DNA from 3 places in the Clostridium sp. HMP27 genome. Region 3 is predicted to be linked to each of the others. Evidence: riboswitches for the same ligand, from Rfam matches in the RefSeq annotation. Region 3 holds a riboswitch; each other region holds the start of a gene.
What was found. Region 3 has a riboswitch for cobalamin ahead of DP68_RS10875 (methyl-accepting chemotaxis protein). Riboswitches for the same ligand answer to the same signal wherever they lie in the genome.

Region 1 (9,618 bases), on a different contig from region 3:
CTGAGCAAAGTGCTGTATTATTTAGAAAAGGAAATAAGGAATTAGTAGATGCAGTAAATAAAGCACTTGCAGATATGAAGGCAGATGGTACTTACTTAAAAATTTCTCAAAAGTGGTTTGGTACTGATGTATCAAAATAACGAGGTGACAAGATGAATTTTGATGAAAGAGCGACAAGAATAATAGATATACTAATAAGCTCATTTTTACCTATATTAAAGGCGGGATTGGAATTTACAGTCCCCCTTGCCATTATATCCTTTTCTCTTGGATTAGTTCTTGCTTTGCTTACAGCTTTAGCGAGAATATCGAATTTTAAACCATTGGTATTATTAGCTAAGTTTTATGTTTGGATAGTAAGGGGGACACCGCTCCTAGTTCAATTGTTTATCATATTCTATGGGCTTCCAGCAGCAGGCGTAACATTAAACGCGCTGACTGCGGGTATAATCGGCTTTACATTAAGTGTAGGTGCGTATAACTCCGAGGTTATAAGAGCTGCTATTACATCCATACCTCAAGGTCAGTGGGAGGCTGCATACTCCATAGGTATGACATATAAACAAGCATTGAGAAGAGTAATTCTTCCGCAAGCTACTAGAGTTTCCATACCTCCACTAGCTAATTCTTTTATAAGTCTTGTTAAAGATACATCACTTGCTGCAACTATAACCGTTACTGAAATGTTCATGATAGCTCAGAGAATTACAGCTGCAACTTATGAACCTCTTTGGTTATATATTGAAACTGCAGTTATCTATCTTATGTTCAGTAGTGTATTATCAGTGTTTCAGAATAGGTTAGAAAAAAGACTTGAAAGATATACAACTAGGTAAAGGAGGGGTTTTATGATAAACATAAAAAACTTACACAAAAGCTTTGGTAAGAATGAGATTTTAAAGGGTATAGATTTACAGATTAATAAGGGAGAGACAGCGGTTATTATTGGACCATCGGGTTCAGGGAAAACCACTCTATTAAGATGTATAAATTTATTAGAGACTCCAAACGGGGGTGCCATAGCAATTGGGAAAAATGAGGTAATGTTTAGTGGAAATAAAAAGATTTCTACTAGTGAAGTACAAGCGCTAAGAAAACAAACTGGGATGGTATTTCAAGGCTTTTATCTTTTTCCTCATATGACCGTTATAGAAAATATAATGGAGGGACAGGTAACAGTATTGAAGCGTTCAAAGGAAGAGGCTCGTGAAAAAGGTCTTAAGCTTTTACAAAAGGTTGGACTTTTAGAGAAAAAAGATCAGTATCCCTGTGAACTTTCAGGTGGCCAGCAGCAAAGAGTAGCTATTGCCCGTGCCATGGCAATGGAACCTGAAGTTTTGTTATTTGATGAGCCTACTTCTGCATTAGATCCAGAGCTGGCAGCTGAGGTCCTAAAGGTAATGAAAGATCTTTCTAAAGAAGGAATGACTATGGTAGTAGTAACTCATAAAATGAGTTTTGCAAGAGATGCAGCTCATAAGGTTGTATTCATGGAAAATGGGTCAATTGTTGAAGTTGGTACACCAGAGCAGGTTTTTGAAAATACAGGCAATGAGCGCTTGAAGAAGTTTTTGAGTATTATAGATGATTAGGTTGATTAGTGCCACCCACGTGGCAAGTGGCAAGTTAGCAAGTAGATGGCACTTAATTTATGAACTATGGGGGGAAAATGGACAAATTTAAAAAGATAATAAAGAAAAGATCCGCAATATTTTTTATAATATTATTTGCATTTGTCTACGTGAATAACAGCTCTCTGTTTACAAAACAGCGAACAGGAAAACCAACTATACTTGCACATCGTGGGCTTGCACAAACCTTTAGTATGGAGGGAATAACCAATGAAACCAATACAGCTCAGCGCATTCATAAGCCTGAACATCCTTTTTTAGAAAATACAATTTCTTCTATGGAATCAGCTTTTAAATATGGAGCTGATATAGTTGAACTTGATGTTCAGCCAACCAAGGATGGGAAATTTGCTGTTTTTCATGATTGGACACTAGAATATAGAACTGATGGCAAAGGCCTTATAAAAGATTATACAATGGACGATTTGAGATTACTTGACGTTGGGTATAACTACACTGCGGATGGAGGGAAGACATTTCCTTTTCGAGGTAAAGGAACAGGACTTATGCCTTCATTAGATGATGTTCTTACTAAATTCCCAGAAGGTTCTTTTTTGATTCATATTAAAACTGATAAAACAGAAGATGGGCAGCAGCTTGTTCAATATCTTTCTAAGCTACCCAAAGAAAGTTTAAATAAATTGGCTGTATATGGAGGAGACAAACCTATTGCTTTACTACAGAAAGAGTTACCTAATCTTCGAGTTATGTCAAAGGCAACGCTGAAAAAATCACTGATTTCTTATATTGCTATAGGGTGGACAGGGTATGTTCCAAAGGCCTGTAGAAATACTGAATTGCATATACCATTAAAATACGCTCCTATTCTATGGGGATGGGGAGGCCGATTTCTAAATCGAATGGATAGTGTAAATACTCGTGTAATTGTTGTAGGCGGCAGCGGGGAATTTTCTGAAGGATTTGATACTGCCGAAGACTTGAAAAATCTACCGCATAACTATACTGGAGGTATTTGGACAAATCGTGTTGATAAAATAGGTCCATTATTTTACAAATAAAAATTTCTTATATAAGTTTATATGGAATGAGTTAACACTTGCCATATAAGCAGGATTTATAGTACAATAAGTATACTAAATTAGTAGTTTATAAAATGGGTTCAATAGATTTTTATCTGTTGATTAAAAGAGAAGCTGGGTGAAAGTCCCGCACGGTCTCGCCGCTGTAAGAGAATAGTTTTTTCAATATGCCACTGGGAAACTGGGAAGGCTGAAAAAATGTTGACGCTCGAGTCAGAACACCTGCCTGTTTTATATTGCCAAAAACTCTACGAGTAATAGGGGGAGGAAGATTAAAATGACTTATATGCATTTTGGATAGACAGCCCTTTAACTAAACGTTGAAGGGTTATTTGTTTTATGACTTTACAATAATGAGAAAAGAGGAGAATAATATATGAAAATAGCTATTATAGCATGTGAAAACACAAATGGTACATGCTCAACCATGGGATGTTTTAAGGCTTATAATAATAGAAATAAGGCTTTTAGTATTTATGAAAAGGATGAGGATTTGGAAATGATGGCATTTGCTACATGTGATGCTTGTTCCAAAAATTCTGATGAAAATTTATTAAAGACTGCAAAAAAACTTCAAGAATCAGGTGTTAAAAGAATTCATTTAGCGGTTTGTATTATTAAAAAGTGCACGGCTAATAGGGCTCATGAAATAAAACAAATTTTTGAAAATCATAACATAGAAGTAATAGAGGGTACACATTAGTGCCTAGTGCCACCCACGTGACAAGTGGCAAGTTGAGATTTAAGCTATATAAAATTCAATTATTTTATTAAAGGGAACCTTGTAGGGGTTCCCTTAGCTGTAAAATCTTCAGGTTATTAATAGAAATAAATTATTTTTAATGCAACCTAAATTACACTTATTAAGCTAAATCTCTCTTAAATTAAGATAGTTCAACTTACCACTTGCCATAAAGGTATCAACTAGTATAAAATCAAAATAATAGTGCCACCCACGTGGCAAGTGGCAAGTGACAATTTTTAGCTGATTAAATTAATGATACTTTATAGAATTTCTGATTTTATGTATATTTTTTATAAAAGTGTGAATAGTTTAGATAAACCATTTACAGGAGTGAAAGCATATGTCAAGAAAGAATAGAATTATCTATGAAGGAGCAATATATCATATTTATCAGCGAGGAAACAACAAAGAATACATATTTCAAGATGATAATGTAAAATCATTTATCTTAAGATGCTTGAAAAAATATAATATCAAGTTTGACTATGAGATTTTAGCTTATGTAATTATGGATAACCATTATCATTTACTTATGAAAACTAATAAATCTCCAATAAATGAAATAATGTTTTATTTGGACAATTTACTAGGAAAATATATAAAAGGTATATTAAATAGGACTGGTCACGCATTTGATAGTAGATATAAGAGTAAGTTAGTTGATAACAATGCTTATTTAGTATGGCTTTTAAGGTATATACATAGAAATCCAATAAAGGCTGATATATGTGATAGTTTAGAGGATTATCCTTGGAGCAGTCATTATTTTTATAAAAACAACATAAATTCAGGTATCAATGCTAATTTTATATTAAATATCTTAGGGAATAGTAGGGAAGGGGCTTCTAAGCAGTATTTAAAACTTGTTAATTCACCTGGAGATGAAATTGATGAAGATAAAGATTATGAAATTACAAAGGCAGCACTTAATCTTAAAGAAACGCCATTTTCAAATGAGGGCAACGATTTTAGTAATTTTGTAAGACTAAATCGTAAGTCATTAGATGAAGTAATTTCAAAACTAAATATAAATAAATCTGTACTTATGGAGATTAGGAATGGGACCAGGAAACAATGCCTTACCGCAGTAAAAATAATAATTATAAGATGTGCATTAAGTGAATGTTATTCCTTAAGGGAAATAGCAGAATATTTTAATGCGGCACCTTCCACCATAAGTAAGTTAATTTCAAGAAATAAAATAGTGTAACTTGCCACTTGCCATGTGGGTGGCACCTTAGGAGGATCGTGCAATGGATGATAAAAGCTTACAATTAATTAAAAAAGCTGAGGAAACTCATAATTTAAACAAAGAAGAACTGGTTATATTACTTAAAGATAATAGCATAAATGAGGAACTTTTTAGTGCAGCTGATAGAGTTAGAAAGAAGTATGTAGGAGACGATGTGCATTTAAGAGGAATAATTGAGTTTTCAAATACATGTAAACGTAATTGCTTATATTGTGGATTAAGGGCAGCTAATAAAAATGTTGAAAGATATAGATTGATGCCTGATGAAATAATAGAATTAGCAAAAAAAGCAGTAGGTTATGGATACAAAAGTATTGTTATGCAATCTGGAGAAGATGATTACTACACAGTAGACATGCTTGCATCTATAATATCTAATTTAAAGAAAATGGACATAGCGGTTACCTTAAGTTTAGGAGAAAAAACTTTTGAAGAATATAAGGCTTACAAGGAAGCTGGAGCAGATAGATATTTAATTAGAATAGAAACTACAGATGAAAAGCTATATGAAGAGTTAGACCCAGCTATGAGTCATGAAAATAGAAAAAGATGTATTAGAGATTTAAAATCATTAGGATATCAAATAGGAACAGGTAACTTAGTAGGGCTGCCTAACCAAACTATAGAATCTTTGGCAGATGATATATTGTTTTTTAAAGAAATAGATGCAGACATGATAGGACTTGGACCATTTATCCCTAATGAAGATACTCCTTTAAAGGATGCCAAGGGCAGGGAGTTTACAATGAGCTTAAAGGTTATGGCATTAACAAGGCTCCTGTTACCGGATATAAACATACCTGCTACAACAGCTATGGAGACTCTAAATAAAAATGGAAGAATAATAGCGCTTCAAAGTGGTGCCAACGTTGTTATGCCTAATATAACTGAGGGGGACTATAGAAAACTATATGCTCTTTATCCAGGTAAGATATGCATAAATGATACACCAGGTCATTGCTTTAATTGTATTTCAGGAAAGATAAGGTCTATAGGAAGAACGGTTTCAACATCTAAAGGACATAGCCTTAAATCTTTAAGGAAATAAAAGTGCCACCCACATGGTAAGTGGCAAGTTACTTTAACTTGCCACTTGCCATGTGGGTGGCACTATATTTTAATCCATCTGCAGAGCTTATTTTCCAGTATATCAATAATCTTAAATATTAAAAATCCCATTATGCTAAGGGCTAATATTCCGCTAAACATCTCAACATAGTTTACCATTAGCCAGCTATTCATTATAAAGTAACCAATGCCATAGGTTGTTGCAAAATTTTCACCAAAGAATAGCACGGATATGCTCACACCAACACTAATTCTTAAGGCAGTTATTATTTTAGGAAGCACCGCTGGAATTATTAAATGCCTATAAGTTTGAATTTTGTTTAATCCAAGGGAGGTTACGGAATAAAAGAGTTCCTTTGGTATTTCTCGAACTCCATCCCTCGCAGCTACAATGATTTGAAAAATAATTATTATAATTATAAGTACAACCTTAGGGGTGTTACCAAGACCAAATAAAATCATCAGTATTGGCAGAAAAGCTATTTTAGGCAGCGGATATAGTATGTATACTATGGGCGTTATAAGTTCATCGGCTTTCTCACTCATGCCAATCCAAAGTCCAATTAAGCTTCCAAATACTAATGAAATTAAAATTGCTGTAGTTATTCTAGCTAGGCTTACTAGTAGATGAAGGCTTAATGTTCCTGGAAAAATCTCAATAAAGTTCAAAATTGTTTTATAGGGAGAAGGTATTGCCGAAGAACTTACAGTTAAATGAAGTATGTACCAAAATAGCACTACTATAAAGATTCCATATAAAGTTTTGTTGTATATGAACGCTTTAAGTCTAGCCATTTAACCACTTCCTTACCTCAAGACATATTTTATAAAACTCCAAGTTGTTTCTTAAATTTTCATCCCCAAAGTATGGATTATCTATTATATGATTGATCTTTCCATCACCCATAACTATAATCCTTTGTCCAAGGAAAACAGCTTCTTCAATATTGTGGGTTACCATTACTAAAGTGAGATGACTTTCCTTATATATATTTAATATAAGATTTTGAATATGCTCCTTTGTTATAGCATCTAGGGCAGAGGAGGCCTCATCCATAAGAAGCAAATCGGGTTCTAGGGCTAAGGTTCTTCCAATTGCAACTCGTTGCTTTTGTCCACCGCTAAGCTCGCCAGGAAGTTTTTTTGCATATTCATCCATACTTAAGCTTTTTAAAATAGAGGAAACTTTATCAGTAATTTCAGATTTGTTAAAGTCTCTAGATTTTAAAGGAAATGCAATGTTATCCCAAACAGTTTTCCAGGGAAGAAGCCCATAATCTTGAAGAATTAACCCTGTATCTTTTCTTATACCAGTGAGCTCCTGGCCGCCAATAAATATATTACCTGAAGCTGGTTTTATAATTCCCGCTAACGTATATAAAAGTGTAGTCTTTCCGCATCCTGATGGACCAATTACAGCACAAGTAGTATTCTTAGCGATATTTAGAGAAAGCTTATCTAAAGCTTTCTCTTCGCCATAACATACTTCTATGTTTTTTACTTTAATCATTATTTTACGAATTTCCCTTCAACTAAGTCCTCATATTTTAAATCTATTTTTTTCTTTAGTACCTTTTCGTTCCAATTCATAATAGTTTCAAGGTATTCTTTACTAGGTACTCTTGCCTTATTGTATTTTGGTAAAATGATTTTATCTTTAATCTCTGGCTTTAATTTTAACTTTTCTATTAATATTTCTCTTGCTTCAGTATCGTTTTTATTTATGTCCTCAATAGCCTTGTTGTAACCTTCATGAAATAGCTTAACGGCTTTCTCGTTTTCCTTTATAGCTTTTCCTGTAAACACCATTATATCTGGTGAAAATTCATCAGTATTTTGTATTAGTTTTTTGCCAAGTCCATTTAATTCTCCTTGAGAAGCCATTGGCTCAGGAATAACAGCCATATCTAAATTGCCCTTATTAATCATTTCAAGTCTAGCAGGAATTTCATTTATATAAACCTTTTCTATATTGTATTTATCTGCCAAACTTCTATCAGATAAATAGTTGGACACGCTTACTTCCATCATTCCAACCTTGATATCTTTCTTTTCTTCAAATCCTTTTTTTATTAAGAAAGGGAAGGATCCATCTGTGCTTGTTGTAACCTTTATATCAAAACCATTTTGAACATTATTTACTAAAGCAATAACATCTGTCATGGCTCCATCTAATTCACCACTTTGGAGAGCGCTTTGTCTATTCATTGCATTTGTATAAACTTGCACATCTACATCTAATCCAAGTTCTTTGAAATATCCCTTTTTAGCTGCAAGAAATATAGGTGCTGAGTCTACTGCAGGCATAACTCCAACTTTTAATTTTAAATTTTCCTTTGTAGTATCATCACCAGTTTTCTTCGAGCTGCATCCAACTGCAAATGCCATCATAACAGCTAATAGTACTGCTGATAACTTCTTAATATTTTTCATTTTTACATCCCCCATCTGTTTTTGTAGTGCCACCCACATGGCAAGTGGCAAGTTGACGCTAACGTGCCACTTGCCATGTGGGTGGCACTATTTAATTGTAGTACTTTGTTGTTGAGTTTTCAACACGCTCATGTATAATTAAGTGTGTATTGTTAAGCTTATATAAACTTTCGGGAGATGTGATCATGAAATATACAAAGGAATATATTATAAAACTCATAAAGGACTTATGGATTGCGTTAAGACCATTATCTCTTACACTTGCTGTGGCCTCAACCACTTTAGGTATGTTAATGGCTCATAGGGAAGGGAAGTTATTCACAGGAAACCTTAAATTAGATGTACTTAAGATAGTATTAGTTACTATAGGAGGCATGCTTGTACAGGGATGTGCGAACTTAATAAATGATTTTTATGAAGGGTCTTTTAAATATCATAGGCCAGGAGAAAAGACCTATAAATTTTTAAAGTACGAAAGAACTGCCTTTGACCTTTTAGTATTTTCATTTAGCATGTTATGCTTAGCGGGAACTGGGCTCATAGGACTAATACTCATGTATTTAAGCACTCCAAAGCTCATTTATATTGGAATAGCTGGTATTGTAGGTTCTTATGCCTATACTGGAGAACCCTTTGTATATAAGAAAAGGGGACTTGGAGCTATATTGTCCCTTGTACTTATGGGGCCTTTAATGGTATTAGGTTCTTATGTTGTATTTACAAGTGAATATTCTATCACCCCTGTAATAGGTGCACTGCCAGCAGGATTGATGATTCCACTGCTTATGATGTCAAATGAGATAAGAGATTACGAAAGAGATAAAAATCTTGGGATAAGAACACTTACAGTTATACTAGGTATTAAGGCTGGTAAAGCAATTTATGTTTCAATAATAGTTGCAGCATATTTAATGACAACTATATTAGTTATTACAAAGGGCTTACCCATATTAGCATTACTAGTTTATATAACCTTGCCAATAGCTATTAAGGCTTATAAGACGGTTTCTAGACCAAAAACTAGCGGAATACGTGTAACAAATATTCTGCACATAACCTTTAATTTAATAACTATAATTGCATTAATAAAATAGTGCCACCCTCGTGGCAAGTGGCAAGTTACATTAACTTGGCATTTGCCATGTGGGTGGCACTAAAAATTATGTATTATTTCTTTACTTCTTGCTTTCCAGTTATGCTGCTCTTTTCATCCATTTTAAATCCAGCTTTAGCTTCTTCGCTCGCGAAGTATACGTTACCTTCAATTTTAGCATCTACTAATTGGAAGTCCTTTGTTTCAACGTATACGTCACCTTTGAAAGTTCCGCTTTGGATTCTAGCCTGTGGGCTCTTTATAGTTAATTTTGGAGCAGTTAAAGTAAATCTAGCAGTTACAACGTGCTTGTCATCTTGAGTGTAAAGAGCTATTTTACGTTGGATAGCATCCTT
Region 2 (9,618 bases), on a different contig from region 3:
CATTACTTGTACCAGTTAGAGAAGATATAGCAAAGGCTCAGGGAGATAAATATGGTACAGACCCAACAAAGATGGTTTATAATGGACCATATACAATTACTGCGTGGCAGAAGGGTGCTAAGTTAACATTAAAGAAAAATGATAAGTATTACGATAAAGACGCGGTTAAAACAGATGAAGTTAACTTATCAGTTATAAAAGAAATGCAAACAAGATACCAGATGCTTATGAATAAAGAAATAGATGCAGTAGCTGTTACTGGTGAGTATATTGATAAACTTAAAAAGGATGTAGAAGCAGGTAAAATTTCTGGTATAGGGCAAGCGGACCCAGTTTCTTTCTATATGATATTTAATCAAACTGGAAAAAATAAGCTTTTAACTAATCCTAAAATTAGATTAGCTTTCTCACTTGCTATAGATAGAGAAACTTATGTTAATAAGATTTATAAAAGAGGATTTGTTGCTTACGGTGTTGTATCACCACTTATAAAAACTGGAGATGTAGAATACAGAAGTAAAATTGAAGAGCCATTAAAGGAAGTAATTGCTCAAAAGAAAGATCCTAAAGCTTTATTTATAGAAGGATTAAAGGAACTTGGGTTAGATCCAGATCCATCAAAACATACTGTAAGATATCTTCCACAGGATAGCAGTGCCTTTGATAAACAATCAGCTGAATTCTTCCAAAATCAATGGAAGTCAAAAATAGGTGTTAATGTGCAGCTTGATTCAGCAGCAAGCTTTGCAGATTACTTGAAGAAAACACAAGATGGTAACTTTGAAATTGCGATGTCTGGTTGGGGCGCAGATTTCAATGATCCGGATTCATTTATAGGATTATTCCAAAAGGATAACGGAAATAACTATGGTAAGTATAACAGTGCTAAATATGAAGAGCTATTAAACAAGATCAAAAATGAAACTGATAATACCAAGAGATTAGAATTATTTGCACAAGCTGAAAAATTACTTATTAATGAAGATGCAGGTATAGCTCCTATATACTATAAAGATAGAAGAAACTTCTTCCAAAATAGTGTAAAGGGACTTCAACACCCAGCATTTGGAGCAACATATGAATTAAAATGGATTTATAATGAAGGAAAATAGGGGAAAATAAAGAGTATGAATACTACAATGGGGTTTGTAGAGCCTTATTGTAGTATTTGTATGTTAAGGACAAAATGGTATATTATGGGGCTGAAAAAAACATATGGAATTTGGAAATTCCAGTGGTTACATAAATTTTAACTGGAAATCAAGGAAGGAGGATATAAATGATAAAATATATATTAAAGAGATTAGGATACATGCTAATAACTTTATGGGTAATAACTACAATAACATTCTTTTTAATGAATTCTATACCTGGAGATCCTGTATCGGTTCAAGCGCAAAAACTTCCGCCAGAAACTAGGGAAATAATAAAAGAAAAATATGGGCTTAATAAGCCACTGTCTACAAGATACGTTATTTATTTAAAGAATATAACAAAGGGAGAATTAGGTGATTCCTTTATAACTCCTGGATATAGTGTGCAACAAATAATTAAAGATAAGTTTCCTAATTCATTAAAGCTTGGTTTGCAGGCAATAGCTTTAGGATTAACTATAGGTATAATACTCGGTATAATAGCCGCATTTAGAAGAAATACAAAGGTCGACTACTCAGTAATATTCCTTGCAATACTTGGAGTTTCTATACCAAGCTTTGTTCTAGCAGCGTTACTTCAAAAGGCAGTAGGGGGTAAAATAGGACTGCCTAGTGCAGGCTGGTATGCACCTGGAGAATATTTAAGTGGATTTAAATATACAATACTTCCAACTATAGCGCTATCCTTTTCAAGTTTAGCAACTTATGCAAGATACATGAGAACTTCGGTTTTAGATGTTGTAGGACTAGACTATATATTAACAGCGGAGTCTAAGGGTGTATCTAAAGTAGCCATAGCGTGGAAACATGTTATAAGAAATGCAATATTACCTGTTATTACTATACTTGGACCACAGGTAGCCGCAGTTATCACAGGATCTATAGTAATAGAGAGAATATTTAATATTCCTGGGCTTGGAAATTCCATGATAGATGCTATTTTGACAAATGATTATAATGTAATTATGGGACTTACAATATTCTATTCTGCTCTATATATAATTTCACTGTTAATAGTTGATATATTATATACAGTAATAGATCCAAGAATAAGACTTACTGGTGGAAAAAGATAGGAGGTCAAAGGTGTAATGGTAAATTTAAATAAAGAAAAATTTAAAGTTTTAGGATATGATGCAGAAAATGCTGATATTATAGTACGACCTAATTTGACCTACTGGCAGGATGCATGGAGAAGATTAAAGCAAAATAAGGTTGCTATGTTTTCTATGATATTATTGGTGATTATAATACTCATGTGCATAATAGGACCTTGGATATCACCGCATAAGTTTTCTGTTCAAAATACAGACAAAATGAATCTTTCACCAAACGGTGAATATTGGTTTGGAACAGATAATTTAGGAAGAGATTTATTTTCAAGACTTTGGATTGGTGGTAGAGTTTCTATCACTATAGGTATAATAGGAACGATAATTGAGGTAGTTATAGGTTGTATATATGGAGGTATTAGTGGATACTTTGGAGGAAAAGTAGATGATATAATGATGAGAATCGTAGAAATACTTATAAGTATACCATATATGCTAATAGTTATAATACTATCCATATTTATGGGAAAGGGTATGATGTCTCTTTTAATTGCACTATGCATTACTGGTTGGACAAGTATGGCTCGTATGGTTAGAGGACAGGTTATGCAGCTTAAACAATCAGAGTATGTACTTGCAGCTCAGGCATTGGGAGCAGACCCTAAAAGAGTAATACTTAAACATTTAATACCAAATACTATTGGAGTAATAATTGTTTATATGACTTTTGATATTCCGTCATTTATATTTGCTGAGGCATTTTTAAGCTTCATAGGACTGGGAATACAGCCTCCTGAAACTAGCTGGGGTGCAATGACTTCTTTCGGACAAGCGGTTATGGATTTTTATCCATATCAATTAATTTTCCCAGCACTAGCTATTTCATTAACAATGTTAGCATTTAACTTACTTGGTGATGGATTAAGAGATGCTCTAGATCCTAAGCTTCGTCAGTAAAGGAGGAGATAATTATGTCACATTTGCTTGAAGTTAAAGATTTGAAAGTTACATTTCACACTTATGCAGGTGAAGTGCAATCCGTTAGAGGAGTATCTTTTCATGTAGATAAGGGGGAGACCTTAGCTATAGTTGGAGAATCTGGTTGTGGTAAGTCAGTAACTTCTAAATCCATAATGAGATTAATACCTACTCCTCCAGGAGATATAAAAGAAGGTTCACAAATACTATTTGATGGAAAAGATGTTTTAAAGATGTCAGATAAAGAACTTAGGGATTTAAGAGGAGAAGATATAAGTATGATTTTCCAGGATGCTATGACATCCTTGAATCCTACAATGAAAATAGGAGATCAAATAGCTGAAAACTTAATTATTCATCGAGGAATGAATAAGAAAGAAGCATTAGATGAAGCTGTAAAAATGCTTAAATTAGTTAATATACCAAATGCAGATAAAAGAGTAAGTCAATATCCACATGAATTTTCAGGTGGTATGAGACAAAGAGCAATGATTGCCATGGCACTTGCTTGTAATCCAAAAGTTCTAATAGCTGATGAACCTACTACTGCGCTAGATGTTACAATTCAGGCTCAGATAATGGATCTTATAAGAGAACTTCAGGATAAGCTTGGTACAGCAGTTATACTTATAACTCATGACTTAGGGGTAGTTGCTGGTGTAGCAACTAAAATTCAGGTTATGTATGCAGGTATGATAATTGAAAGAGGTACTAGAGAAGAATTATTTTATAACTCAAAGCATCCGTATACTTGGGCGCTTTTACAATCAGTACCAAGACTTGATACAAAACATAAAAATGAATTATATTCAATACCAGGAACTCCTCCAGACTTATTAAAGCCTCCAGTAGGCTGTCCGTTTGCTTCAAGATGTGCTTACTGTATGGAAATTTGTAATGAAGAAATGCCTGAGGTAACAAAACTTTCAGAAACTCATGAAGTACAATGTTGGTTACAGCATCCTCTTGCACCAAAGGTTGAGACTCCAAAATTTGAAGGAGGTGCAATATAGGTGGAAAAAGAAGTTTTAATTCAGGTTAAGAATCTTAAGAAATATTTTAAAGTTGGAAAAAATGCTACTTTAAAGGCTGTAGATGATGTAAGTTTTAATATAAAAAAGGGAGAAACCTTAGGACTAGTTGGAGAATCAGGTTGTGGTAAAACAACTTGTGGAAGAACAGTACTTGGACTATATGGAGCTACAGGTGGAGAAGTTTTATTTGAAGGCACTGATATACACAAGCTAAAGGGTAAAGCGAAAAAGGAATATACTAAAAATGCACAAATAATCTTCCAGGATCCTTATGCATCGCTAGATCCAAGAATGACAGTAGGAGATATCATTGCTGAAGGAATAGACATACATGGCATTCATAAGGGAAAAGAAAGAACTAATAGAATATATGAGCTTTTACAGCTAGTAGGTTTAAATAAGGAACATGCATCAAGATTTCCTCATGAGTTTTCAGGAGGGCAAAGACAGAGAATAGGTATAGCAAGAGCATTGGCTGTTGAACCAAAGTTTATTGTGTGTGATGAGCCAATTTCAGCACTTGACGTTTCTATTCAAGCTCAGGTTGTAAATTTACTTATAAAATTACAAAATGAACTTGGACTTACTTACTTATTTATTGCTCATGATCTTTCAATGGTAAAGCATATATCTGACAGGGTTGGAGTTATGTACCTTGGAACTATGGTAGAGCTTGCTTCAAGTGAACACTTATATGCAAAGCCATTACATCCATATACTCAAGCACTTTTATCTGCTATTCCAATTCCTGATCCAGAAGTTGAACAAAGCAGAAGCAGAATAATGCTTGAAGGAGATGTTCCAAGTCCTATAAATCCAAAGCCAGGATGCAGATTTGCACCAAGATGTAAATATGCAAAGCCTGTATGTAGTGAAGTTTCACCTGTATTTAAAGAGGTTGAAAAAGATCACTTTGTAGCATGTCATTTATTTGAAGATAAATAGTATTTAATAATGCCCTAAAATCAGTGTAATGGCTGGTTTTGGGGTTTTATTTTGGGTTTTAAGCTTAATTATTTTCTTAAATAGAGATTAGATTTTGATTTGAAAAATTGAATAAATATGTCCCCATCTGTAAAAACTATTAAATAACGTAATTAATTTTTTTACGGAGGGGATTATTATGGGAAAAACACCACTTAAAAAGGTTATTAAGGCTAAATTAAAATCAAATAGAGAACTTACTGAAGCAGAAAAGCTTAGAGAACAAATTAAATATGAAATTGCTGATGAATTGGGTTTGATAGATAAGGTAGAGAAATATGGATGGAGCAGCTTAACTTCAGAGGAAACAGGAAGAATAGGTGGAATAATGACTAGAAGAAAAAAACAAATGAATATTCCTAAAAATATTGACTTGCAAAAAAATAATTTATAATATAAATTTATTAATGAAACATCTCAATTTTGAGATGTGCTGATTTATATTGGATAAAGGGGAACGGTTATGGAGTGTTACAAAGAATTTGCCCATATTTATGACAATCTTATCAAAGGTGATGTGGATTATTTTAAATGGGCAAATATTATATTGGATTTATGTAATGAGTTTAATGTGCCCAAAAGGGAGTATTTAGACTTGGCTTGTGGAACTGGAAATTTAACAGAACATATAGCCAAAGGTTTCTTAAATACTTGGGCAGTGGATTTATCAGATGATATGCTTACTGAAGCTGAAAATAAGCTTAGAAATAAAGGTATAAAGGGAAAGTTTGTATGTCAGGATATAAGTGAATTGGAACTAAATAAGCAATTTGATCTTATAACATGCTGCTTAGATTCTACTAACTATTTAACAGAAAATGAAGATATATTAAATTATTTTAAGGGTGTACATAAGCATTTAAAGGATGAAGGTATTTTTATATTCGATATAAATTCATATTATAAGCTTTCTAATATATTAGGAAATAATATATTTACTTATGATGAAGAAAACGTGTATTATACTTGGGAAAATGTCTTTGAAGATAATATAGTGGACATGTACTTGACTTTCTTTTTGAAAGAAGGAGAGCTTTATAGAAGATTTGATGAACATCATACAGAAAGAGCATACACTGAGAAGGAGCTAGAAGAACTTATTGTTAAAGCTGGGTTTAAAATAGCAAAGGTACTAGATAATTATGAGCATGAGGATATATCTTCTACAAGTGAAAGAATAGTGTATGTGCTCACAAAATAGGAAATCAGGAGGAAATAAAATGAGTGATAAATTAGTTAGAGCAATTGCAAGTAATGGTGACATAAGAATTATTGCAGCTATTACAACAGAACTTGTGAATGAAGGAGTAAAAATTCATGAATGTGCTCCTACAGCAGCTGCTGCACTAGGAAGAATGCTTACTGCAGGAACATTAATGGGTGCAATGTTAAAATCAGAGAAGGATTCTTTAACTATTCAAATATCTGGAGGCGGGGAGGCAAAGGGTGTTCTTGTTACTGCTTATTCTGATGCAAGCGTAAAAGGATATATAGGGAACCCTAAGGTTGATTTACCTGCAAATAGCAAAGGAAAACTTGATGTTGGAGGAGCTATAGGCATAAATGGTAAGGTTACCGTTATAAAGGATATGGGACTTAGAGAGCCTTATGTTGGACAGATACCTATTTATTCAGGAGAAGTAGGGGATGATCTTGCGTATTATTTTACAGTTTCCGAGCAGACTCCTTCTGCTGTTGGACTTGGAGTTCTTGTAGATACTGATTTAAGTATTAAAGCGGCAGGTGGATTTATTATTCAAATGATGCCAGGAGCAAATGAATTAGCCGCTGATTTAGTCACTTATAGGCTTCAGGATATGAAATCTGTAACTGATTATATAGTACAAGGAATGAGTATTGAAGAAATACTTCAGTTTATATTTGAAGATATGGATTTAAAAATATTAGATAATATGACTCCAAAATATCAGTGTGATTGTACAAGAGACAAGGTAGAAAGAGTATTTATGAGCATAGGAGAAAAAGACCTTACTGAATTATATAATGAAAATAAAACTGAGGAATTAAAGTGTCACTTTTGCAATACAAGCTATAAATTTACTAATGAACAAATAGGAGAAATTTTAAAAAAATCAGGAAGCAAGAATTAAGCATGAATTAATAACCATTAAAATACATTGTAATTAACGAAGGGTTGTACTATAATTTTATCATGAAGTATCCTGATAACTTGAGATGAGCTGATTTATAATGAAATTATAAATTTCTATAAATCATGCATAGTTAGTAAAAATTTAATATGATTATTTTAGGTGCTGATATAGTTTAAAAGAGAAAGTGGTGAGAAGCCACTGCAGCCCCCGCTACTGTAAGAGTTGACAAATCCCATTTATCCACTAGATATTTCTAGGAAGGAGGGAGGAGGAAGAAACTTAAGCCAGGAGAACTGCCTGAAATACATTGCTACAATGCTTCGGAGGGAAGATATAAGCTTACTTTGTATATGTATTCCCTTGCTTTTGCAAGGGATTTTATTTTTTAATGATATAACATATTTAAGTTATTTAAACCATTATATTAATAAGTATTACATATTTAAAATAAGAATCTCCCTGTTGATTTGGGATGATTCTTATTTGTTTTTATCCAGTATATGCCACCTGAATCTATGAATCACTTGATATTAAAAATGCAGTAAGAGTTAAGATCTTGAAAATAAGTGCTATTAGTATTATAAAAAGTAAATTATTATTTTTAAATTTTAGGAGGAATGGGAAATGGAATTATTAAAAGAAACATTGCAAAGTATTGCACCAGCTAATGATGAGGCGATAAAAGATGCTTGGAAGAGAATGGACAGCCTTAGTAAACCTATAGGAAGTTTAGGAGAATTAGAAAAAATGGCTATAAAGATATCTGGTATTACTGGGAAAGTAAAGAATAAAATAAATAAAAAAATAACTATAGTTATGAGTGCTGATAATGGAGTGTTAGTAGAAGGAGTTAGTGCATGCCCTCAGGAGCTTACAGCTATTATTACAGATAATTATACTAAAGGTGTTACAGGTATAGGTGTCTTATCTAATTATGCTAAAGCAGATGTATGCGTAGTAGATATAGGTGTGAATGCAAACTTTAATAACCCTAAGATAATAAATAAAAAAATAGCTTATGGAACTAAAAACATGGCAAAAGAAGCGGCTATGTCAAGAGAAGAAGCTATAAGAGCCATTGAAGTAGGAATAGAAATGGTAGATAAATATGTAAGTGAGGGATATGATTTATTTGGTACTGGAGAGGCAGGAATGGGTAATACTGCCACTAGTGCGGCAGTTATAAGCGTACTATCTGGAATAGATTCTGATTTAATAGTAGGTAAAGGTGCTGGGCTTACAGAGGAACAATTTGTGAACAAAAAAAATGTAATAAAAAGGGCTATTGAATTAAATAATCCTGATAAAAGTGATGCTATAGATGTTTTATCAAAAGTAGGTGGTTTTGATATAGCAGGATTATGTGGATGCTTTCTAGGTGCAGCCAAAAATAGAGTACCCATTGTAATAGATGGGGTTATATCTTCAGCAGCTGCATTGTGTGCTTATAAGTTAAATCCCAATGTAAAAGATTTTATGTTTCCGTCTCATATCCCAGTAGAACCAGGTGCAACTTGTGTAATGAATGAAATAGGTCTTAAGGCAAATTTAGGTTTAGATATGAGGTTAGGAGAAGGTTCAGGATGTCCTATAGAGTTTTTAGTAATAGAATCTGCTTTATGTATAATGAATGATATGCATACGCTAGAAGAGGCAAGTATACATAACACTGAATTTTTTGTAGATATTAGAGAAGATTAAATTACGACGTTTTCTAATACTGAACCTCACGTATGAGATTTACATTTAGGAAAACGATTTGATACACAAAGAAGCTCTAATGCTTGTTCAATGTTTTCTACAATGTAAATCTCATACTTATATTCAATATTAAAAGTATCTTCATGCATACTGCTGAAGGAAGAAATTTCGCTTTGGCGAAAGTTTCTATAAAAATATAAAAAAGTTTAATTTTTTTATTGACAAAAGTCATATCAGCTTATATAATAATAATTGTCTTAAACGACACGCAAGTATTTATGGGAGCATAGCTCAGCTGGGAGAGCATCTGCCTTACAAGCAGAGGGTCACAGGTTCGATCCCTGTTGTTCCCACCATGATACTGCGGCCCAGTGGCTCAGTTGGTTAGAGTGCCGGCCTGTCACGCCGGAGGTCGAGGGTTCGAGTCCCTTCTGGGTCGCCATAATTATGCTGGCATGGCTCAACGGTAGAGCAGCTGACTTGTAATCAGCAGGTTGGGGGTTCGATTCCTATTGCAAGCTCCATGAATTTACTAAAATAAGGCCCCTTGGTCAAGCGGATAAGACACCACCATTTCACGGTGGTAAAACGAGTTCGAGTC
Region 3 (5,910 bases):
AATTGATACTTCGTTATAATATGGCAGCAAAAGTGTCAGATATGTATTATGAAGCTGGATTTTCCGTTGTTGTACAGGATACTTACTTAGGAAAAGAAGTTCATTCTTTTCTTCAGGCATTTAAATCGAAGCCAGTATACTATATTACACTAAATCCAAATATTGGTTCAGTGATAGAAAGAGAAAGAAGGCGTAATAAAACAGGATATACAACCTGGGATGTTAAACCTCTTCATGAAGTACTGATAAATGAAAATCCAAAAGTAGGACTTTGGCTAGATTCATCCAATATGACTCCTGAAGAAACTGTAGAAGAGATTATAAAACGTGCAGAATCCGAGGCGCGTATTATGTAATGAGCTAGGAGTGGTGAAATGATGAATAGAATTTATGTAGAAAAATTCCTATCAGACGAAGATTTTAAACATTATTTTATTTTAGTTTCTAATGAAAAAGTAATGGCAATGGTTACAGAAAGAGCAATTCCATTGGATGAAGCAAGAAGTAACTTTAAACTATTATTAGAGAGGAATAAAAGACATAAAGCTTTTGGAAGCTTTAAGGTTTTTGAAACAACCACAAATAACTTTATAGGTTTATCAATGTTGAAGATAAATGAAGATGACTTAAGTGAAGCAGAACTTGGATATTTATTACTTCCTGAATTTTGGAGAAAGGGATATGGAAGTGAAATTGCAAAAATGCAGCTAAATAAGGCCAAAGAATTAAAAGTATTACATCGAATTACAGCAATAATAGATCCTAATAATATAGCATCAAAAAAGATATTGTTAAGTAATGGTTTTATTTCAGAAAAAATATGTGAAATTGATGGGCTGCCGGGAGAAATACTTAGTAAAACTATATGATAGTGTATTTAATAATAAAATAACCTCAACCATAGAAAACATCTTCCAATGATGTAGGGTGCTTTTTTATGTGCTATATCTTGAGTGCCACCAACATGACAAGCTTATATAAAGGTATGAGGCAAGCATCGTAATAGAGCCTGTCCCATACCTTTTTAGACTAATGGCAGAGAGGAATATTTTAAATACCATTAACCATATTAGTAAAATATTTTGGTGGGATATATCCTTTTTTTATTCCTTCTGTAACTAGCAAATATGTAGCTGTGGTATCAAATCTAGCATCGTGAAAGCTTCCTGTTTCGTTAAAAAGTTTTTTGCTTAAGGTATCTATATGAGAATTTTCTATATTAAGAAACCTTAAAGCTTCTTCAAGTTTAGGTGCTTTAATAGCGTCATGATTATTTTTAAAATTACATATATTTTTGTAATAATTCATAGTGCAAAATATATGTTTATAATTAAAGTCTTCTCCACATCCTTCTAATTCAGAAGTCAAAAAATTTATATCAAAATTAACATTATGACCTATGATAACATCCGCAGTTTGAAAGTCTACTAGAAATTCTTCAAGACAATCCTCAAAATATCTACCATTACTTAATTCGTATAACTTTTCAATGCTAAAACCATGAACTTTTTCTGCACTTGGCTCTACATACTCCACGGTGAAGAAAATATTTTTACCAATAGTTTTGGTTGGTTTTAAACTGGTGTCAACGAAAATATAGCTGAGCTGACATATGCTGCCTGGTCTTAAACCTGTTGTTTCTGTATCGAAAAATATCATTTTCATATTTGAAAATCCTCCTAGAGTTGTTTCATTATATATTATAGTAAAGTGTAGAGGAAGTGACAAGAGTATAGAATCTTCGTGGGTGTAATCATATAAGGCTAAAAATCTACATATATGATATAATATTTAAAATAATTAATGGGCTAGAATAGGGGGAGATTAAATGAAATATAAGATTCGGCAGAAAGTTTTTAGTTTTGCAGATAATTTTATAATCAAGGATGAAAGTGACAGACCTTGGTTTGTTGTAAAAGGAAAATTCTTTTCAATTGGAGATAAATTAGCTATAGAAGATCTAGATGGCAATCAGTTATTTTATATTGAACAAAATCTATTTAAGCTGTTACCGGAATATCATATTTTTCAAAGTAATATACAAGTAGCGAAGGTGAAAAAGGAGCTTACCTTTTTTAAACCAAAGTTTTCTATAGAAAGTAAGTTTGGAGAATATGAAGTGAATGGAGATATTTTTTCCTATAGCTTTCAAGTAATAAAAAACAAAAGAATAGTTGCAACTGTTAATAAAAAGTGGTTTACTTTTGCAGATACCTACGGAGTAAACATTATTGATGAAGAAAATCATCCATTCCTATTGACGTTGGTTATTGTAATTGACCAGGTTGTTCATGATAAAAGTAATAGTAACAATTCTAATTAATTTAAATATTTACAGTAGTACATAATATGAATTTTATACTATAATATATAAATCAAGGTTATCAAAACAAAAGGGGGGCTTTTTATGTCAAGAGTATATAATTTTTCTGCAGGTCCGGCTGTATTACCAGAGAAGGTACTTAAAGAAGCAGCAGAGGAAATGTTAGATTATAATGGCACTGGTATGTCAGTTATGGAGATGAGTCATCGTTCTAAGGCTTTTGAAAAGATTATTGGAGATGCTGAAAAGTGTTTAAGAGATCTAATGAACATACCTGATAATTATAAAGTGTTATTTCTTCAAGGTGGAGGACATCAGCAATTTGCAATGATTCCAATGAATTTGATGAAAAATAAGGTTGCAGACTACATTAATACAGGTCAATGGGCAAAAAGGGCGATGTTAGAAGCAAAAATATATGGAAAAGTTAATCTTATAGCTTCTTCAGAAGATAAGAATTACTCATACATACCTGATTTAAAAGAGTTAAAGATTTCTGATGATTCAGATTATGTGTATATATGTCATAACAATACAATTTATGGAACTAAATATAATCAATTGCCAGATACAGGAGATAAGATACTAGTTGCGGATATGTCCTCAGATATTTTATCTGAACCAATAGATGTAACTAAATATGGTCTTATATTTGCAGGAGCTCAAAAGAACATAGGTCCTGCAGGCGTTGTTATAGTAATAATTCGCGAGGATTTAATTACTGAGGATGTACTACCGGGAACTCCAACTATGTTGAAATACAAGACTCATGTAGATAATAATTCATTATATAATACTCCACCAGCATATGGAATATATATATGTGGGAAAGTGTTTAAATGGCTTGAAAATAAGGGTGGACTAGAAGCAATGAAGAAAATTAATGAAGAAAAGGCTGCAATACTTTATGAATATCTTGATTCAAGCAGCATGTTTAAAGGAACAGTTGTAAAGAAGGATCGTTCATTAATGAATGTACCTTTTATAACTGGATCGGATGAATTGGATGCTAAGTTTGTAAAGGAAGCTAAAGCAGCTGGATTTGAAAACTTAAAAGGACATAGAACTGTCGGAGGAATGAGAGCAAGTATATATAATGCTATGCCAATAGAAGGTGTAAAAGCTTTAGTTCAATTTATGAAAAAATTTGAAGAAGAGAATAAGAAATAAGTTATATGTAAGTTATAAATTGAAAAATTAAAATTTGTACTTTCATAATACAAAGCAATATTTAGAAGTTAAAAGCTAGTCGTTATATAACGACTAGCTTTTTTAGATAAAGTTATTATTTGTTTTACGCCATTATTGTATATAAATAAGCTTATATAATTTAAGCATATTTGTGATAAAATGTAGGAGTTGTTAAAAATATTATGGGAAAAATGTTGAAATATTGCAGAAATGAGGTTAAACTTATAGAGAAATGAGAAAATATGTTATAAAGTACTAATAAATGTTATTTGTAAATAAAGCATTAGTTTGATAGATAATAAATTATGTATTAATCCTAATGTTTAAGGATGACAGTTTTAAATAATTAATTGAATAATTTTAAAATAGGTTCAATAGATAAGTAATTTATTGAGTATAAGAGAATCTGGGTGAAAATCCCACATGGTCTCGCCGCTGTAAGAGAATAGTTTTTTCAATTGCCACTGGATAGCTCTGGGAAGGGTGAAAAAGCGTTGACGCTCAAGTCAGAATACCTGCCTATTTTAAGCTGCCAAAAACTCTACGAGAAATAGAGGGAGGGGATTGAAATGATTCATGTAGATTTTCAATAAATAGCCATTTAACCATTAGGTTAAAGGGTTATTTGTCATGGGATTTTTAGAGTTAAGATTTTCAAAAAAGGGGAGCAATAAAATGAAATTTTTTAATAATTTAGGTGTAAAGAAAAAACTTAATATGGTATTTACAATAATATGTATTTTCATACTTTTAATTGGTGCGCAAGGAGTATTTAGTTCTGCAAAAATAAGTAAAAGCGCAAATAACATGTATAGCAATAACTTAATATCTATCAAAAATTTGGAGGAAACAAAGGGGAATTTAAATGAGATTAGAGCTAATATTCTTAGAATTGTTTATGAGAGGGATAGGTCAAAATTAAATGAACAAATAAAAACTATAGATGATTTAACAAATAAAGATATACTATTAGAACAAGAATATCAAGCTTTACCTGAAATATCAGAGGAAGAAGAAAGAAATTATGCTGACTATAAAAATGATTTAGAAAAATATAGAGAAGCAAGAGGTAAAGTTATAGAACTTGCCCAAGCTAATAATTATGATGAAGCAGTTAAATTATATAATTCAGCTGTATCACCAATAACAGATAGTATGTTTGAAAAGATAAAAAAGTGCGTTGAAATAAATGAAAGTTTAGCAAAGCAGGATAACATAGATAACATAGCTCAATTTAACAAAGTTAGAAATACCACTTTAATTTATACACTAATAGCATTTTTAATAATAATTTTTATTGCATATGTAATAGTAAAAAATATAATGAATCCATTGAATAAGATAAAGAATTTGGCACAAAGATTATCAAACTATGATTTAACAGAGCCAATTGATATTACAAGGAAGGATGAGTTCGGACAAACAGGTGTAGCTTTAAATACAGCACAGGAAAATGTAAGTAACTTAGTAAAAGTAATTATGGAAAATTCACAGGATATAAGTGCCTCTTCTGAAGAACTTTCGGCTACTGTTGAAGAATTAGCAACAAAGGCAGAAACTATTGATGAAGCAGTAGATAGCATTGCTGCAGTTATGCAAGAGTCTAGTGCTACATCACAGCAAATAAGTGCATCTGCACAAGAAGTAGATTCAAGTATTAATGTACTTTCTTCTAAAGCTATGGAAGGGAGCAGTAATGCAAATAACTTTAAAGAAAGAGCTAAAGAAGTTAAAAATAAAAGTCAGCAAGCTATAGAGGAAACTCGAAGGATATATATTGAAAAACAAAAGAATATGCTGAAGGCTATAGAAGACGGAAAGGTAGTAGATAGCATAAAAGTTATGGCAGATACTATAGGAAGTATAGCAGGACAAACTAATCTTCTTGCGTTAAATGCCGCTATAGAAGCAGCAAGAGCTGGAGAGCAAGGAAGAGGTTTTGCAGTAGTGGCAGAAGAGGTAAGAAAACTTGCAGAGCAATCAGCACAAGCGGTAATAAATATTCAAGATACTATTTCTAAAGTTCAGCAGGCATTTAAAAGTAGTATTGATACAGGCAGCGATATATTAGAATTTATTAATAAACAGGTTCAGGAGCAATTTATGCCTATGGACAAACTGGTGATCAATATTATAACGACTCGGATTTTGTAAGCAAAATGTCTGAAGAAATTGCAGCTATGGCAGAAGAAATTACCGCCACAGTAGAGCAAGTCAGTGAAGCAGTATTGAATATGGCACATGCCTCACAAAAATCAAGTTCAGAAGCAGAAACGATAAAGATAAGTATGGATGAAAATACAAAAGCTATAGATCAAGTAGCAATAACAGCACAAAGTCAAGCAGAACTTGCTCAAAGATTAAATGAAATAGTTCAAAAGTTTAAGATTTAGGCA

Region 1: it holds a riboswitch for cobalamin, as region 3 does, so the genes downstream of both, DP68_RS03405 (CGGC domain-containing protein) here and DP68_RS10875 (methyl-accepting chemotaxis protein) in region 3, are expected to answer to the same signal.
Region 2: it holds a riboswitch for cobalamin, as region 3 does, so the genes downstream of both, cobT (nicotinate-nucleotide--dimethylbenzimidazole phosphoribosyltransferase) here and DP68_RS10875 (methyl-accepting chemotaxis protein) in region 3, are expected to answer to the same signal.

What each region holds. Positions count from the first base shown of each region.
Region 1 covers NZ_JMFY01000006.1:17,737-27,354, forward strand. The annotation lists gene DP68_RS03385 (amino acid ABC transporter substrate-binding protein) at 1-140, shown strand, start outside; gene DP68_RS03390 (amino acid ABC transporter permease) at 153-836, shown strand; gene DP68_RS03395 (amino acid ABC transporter ATP-binding protein) at 849-1,592, shown strand; gene DP68_RS03400 (glycerophosphodiester phosphodiesterase family protein) at 1,670-2,650, shown strand; cobalamin riboswitch at 2,731-2,916, shown strand; gene DP68_RS03405 (CGGC domain-containing protein) at 3,048-3,374, shown strand; gene DP68_RS03410 (transposase) at 3,757-4,626, shown strand; gene hydE ([FeFe] hydrogenase H-cluster radical SAM maturase HydE) at 4,670-5,716, shown strand; gene DP68_RS03420 (ABC transporter permease) at 5,779-6,531, opposite strand; gene DP68_RS03425 (ABC transporter ATP-binding protein) at 6,524-7,246, opposite strand; gene DP68_RS03430 (ABC transporter substrate-binding protein) at 7,246-8,169, opposite strand; gene DP68_RS03435 (prenyltransferase) at 8,355-9,263, shown strand; gene DP68_RS03440 (hypothetical protein) at 9,337-9,618, opposite strand, start outside.
Region 2 covers NZ_JMFY01000011.1:44,852-54,469, forward strand. The annotation lists gene DP68_RS05365 (peptide ABC transporter substrate-binding protein) at 1-1,112, shown strand, start outside; gene DP68_RS05370 (ABC transporter permease) at 1,280-2,230, shown strand; gene DP68_RS05375 (ABC transporter permease) at 2,246-3,163, shown strand; gene DP68_RS05380 (ABC transporter ATP-binding protein) at 3,178-4,197, shown strand; gene DP68_RS05385 (oligopeptide/dipeptide ABC transporter ATP-binding protein) at 4,198-5,163, shown strand; gene DP68_RS05390 (small, acid-soluble spore protein, alpha/beta type) at 5,342-5,596, shown strand; gene DP68_RS05395 (class I SAM-dependent methyltransferase) at 5,666-6,403, shown strand; gene hslO (Hsp33 family molecular chaperone HslO) at 6,423-7,313, shown strand; cobalamin riboswitch at 7,457-7,632, shown strand; gene cobT (nicotinate-nucleotide--dimethylbenzimidazole phosphoribosyltransferase) at 7,941-9,017, shown strand; tRNA gene DP68_RS05410 (tRNA-Val) at 9,298-9,373, shown strand; tRNA gene DP68_RS05415 (tRNA-Asp) at 9,383-9,459, shown strand; tRNA gene DP68_RS05420 (tRNA-Thr) at 9,467-9,541, shown strand.
Region 3 covers NZ_JMFY01000018.1:359,291-365,200, reverse strand. The annotation lists gene DP68_RS10900 (AAA family ATPase) at 1-356, shown strand, start outside; gene DP68_RS10895 (GNAT family N-acetyltransferase) at 375-869, shown strand; gene DP68_RS10890 (3'-5' exonuclease) at 1,051-1,665, opposite strand; gene DP68_RS10885 (LURP-one-related family protein) at 1,829-2,323, shown strand; gene serC (3-phosphoserine/phosphohydroxythreonine transaminase) at 2,408-3,493, shown strand; cobalamin riboswitch at 3,865-4,052, shown strand; partial or broken gene DP68_RS10875 (methyl-accepting chemotaxis protein) at 4,190-5,907, shown strand.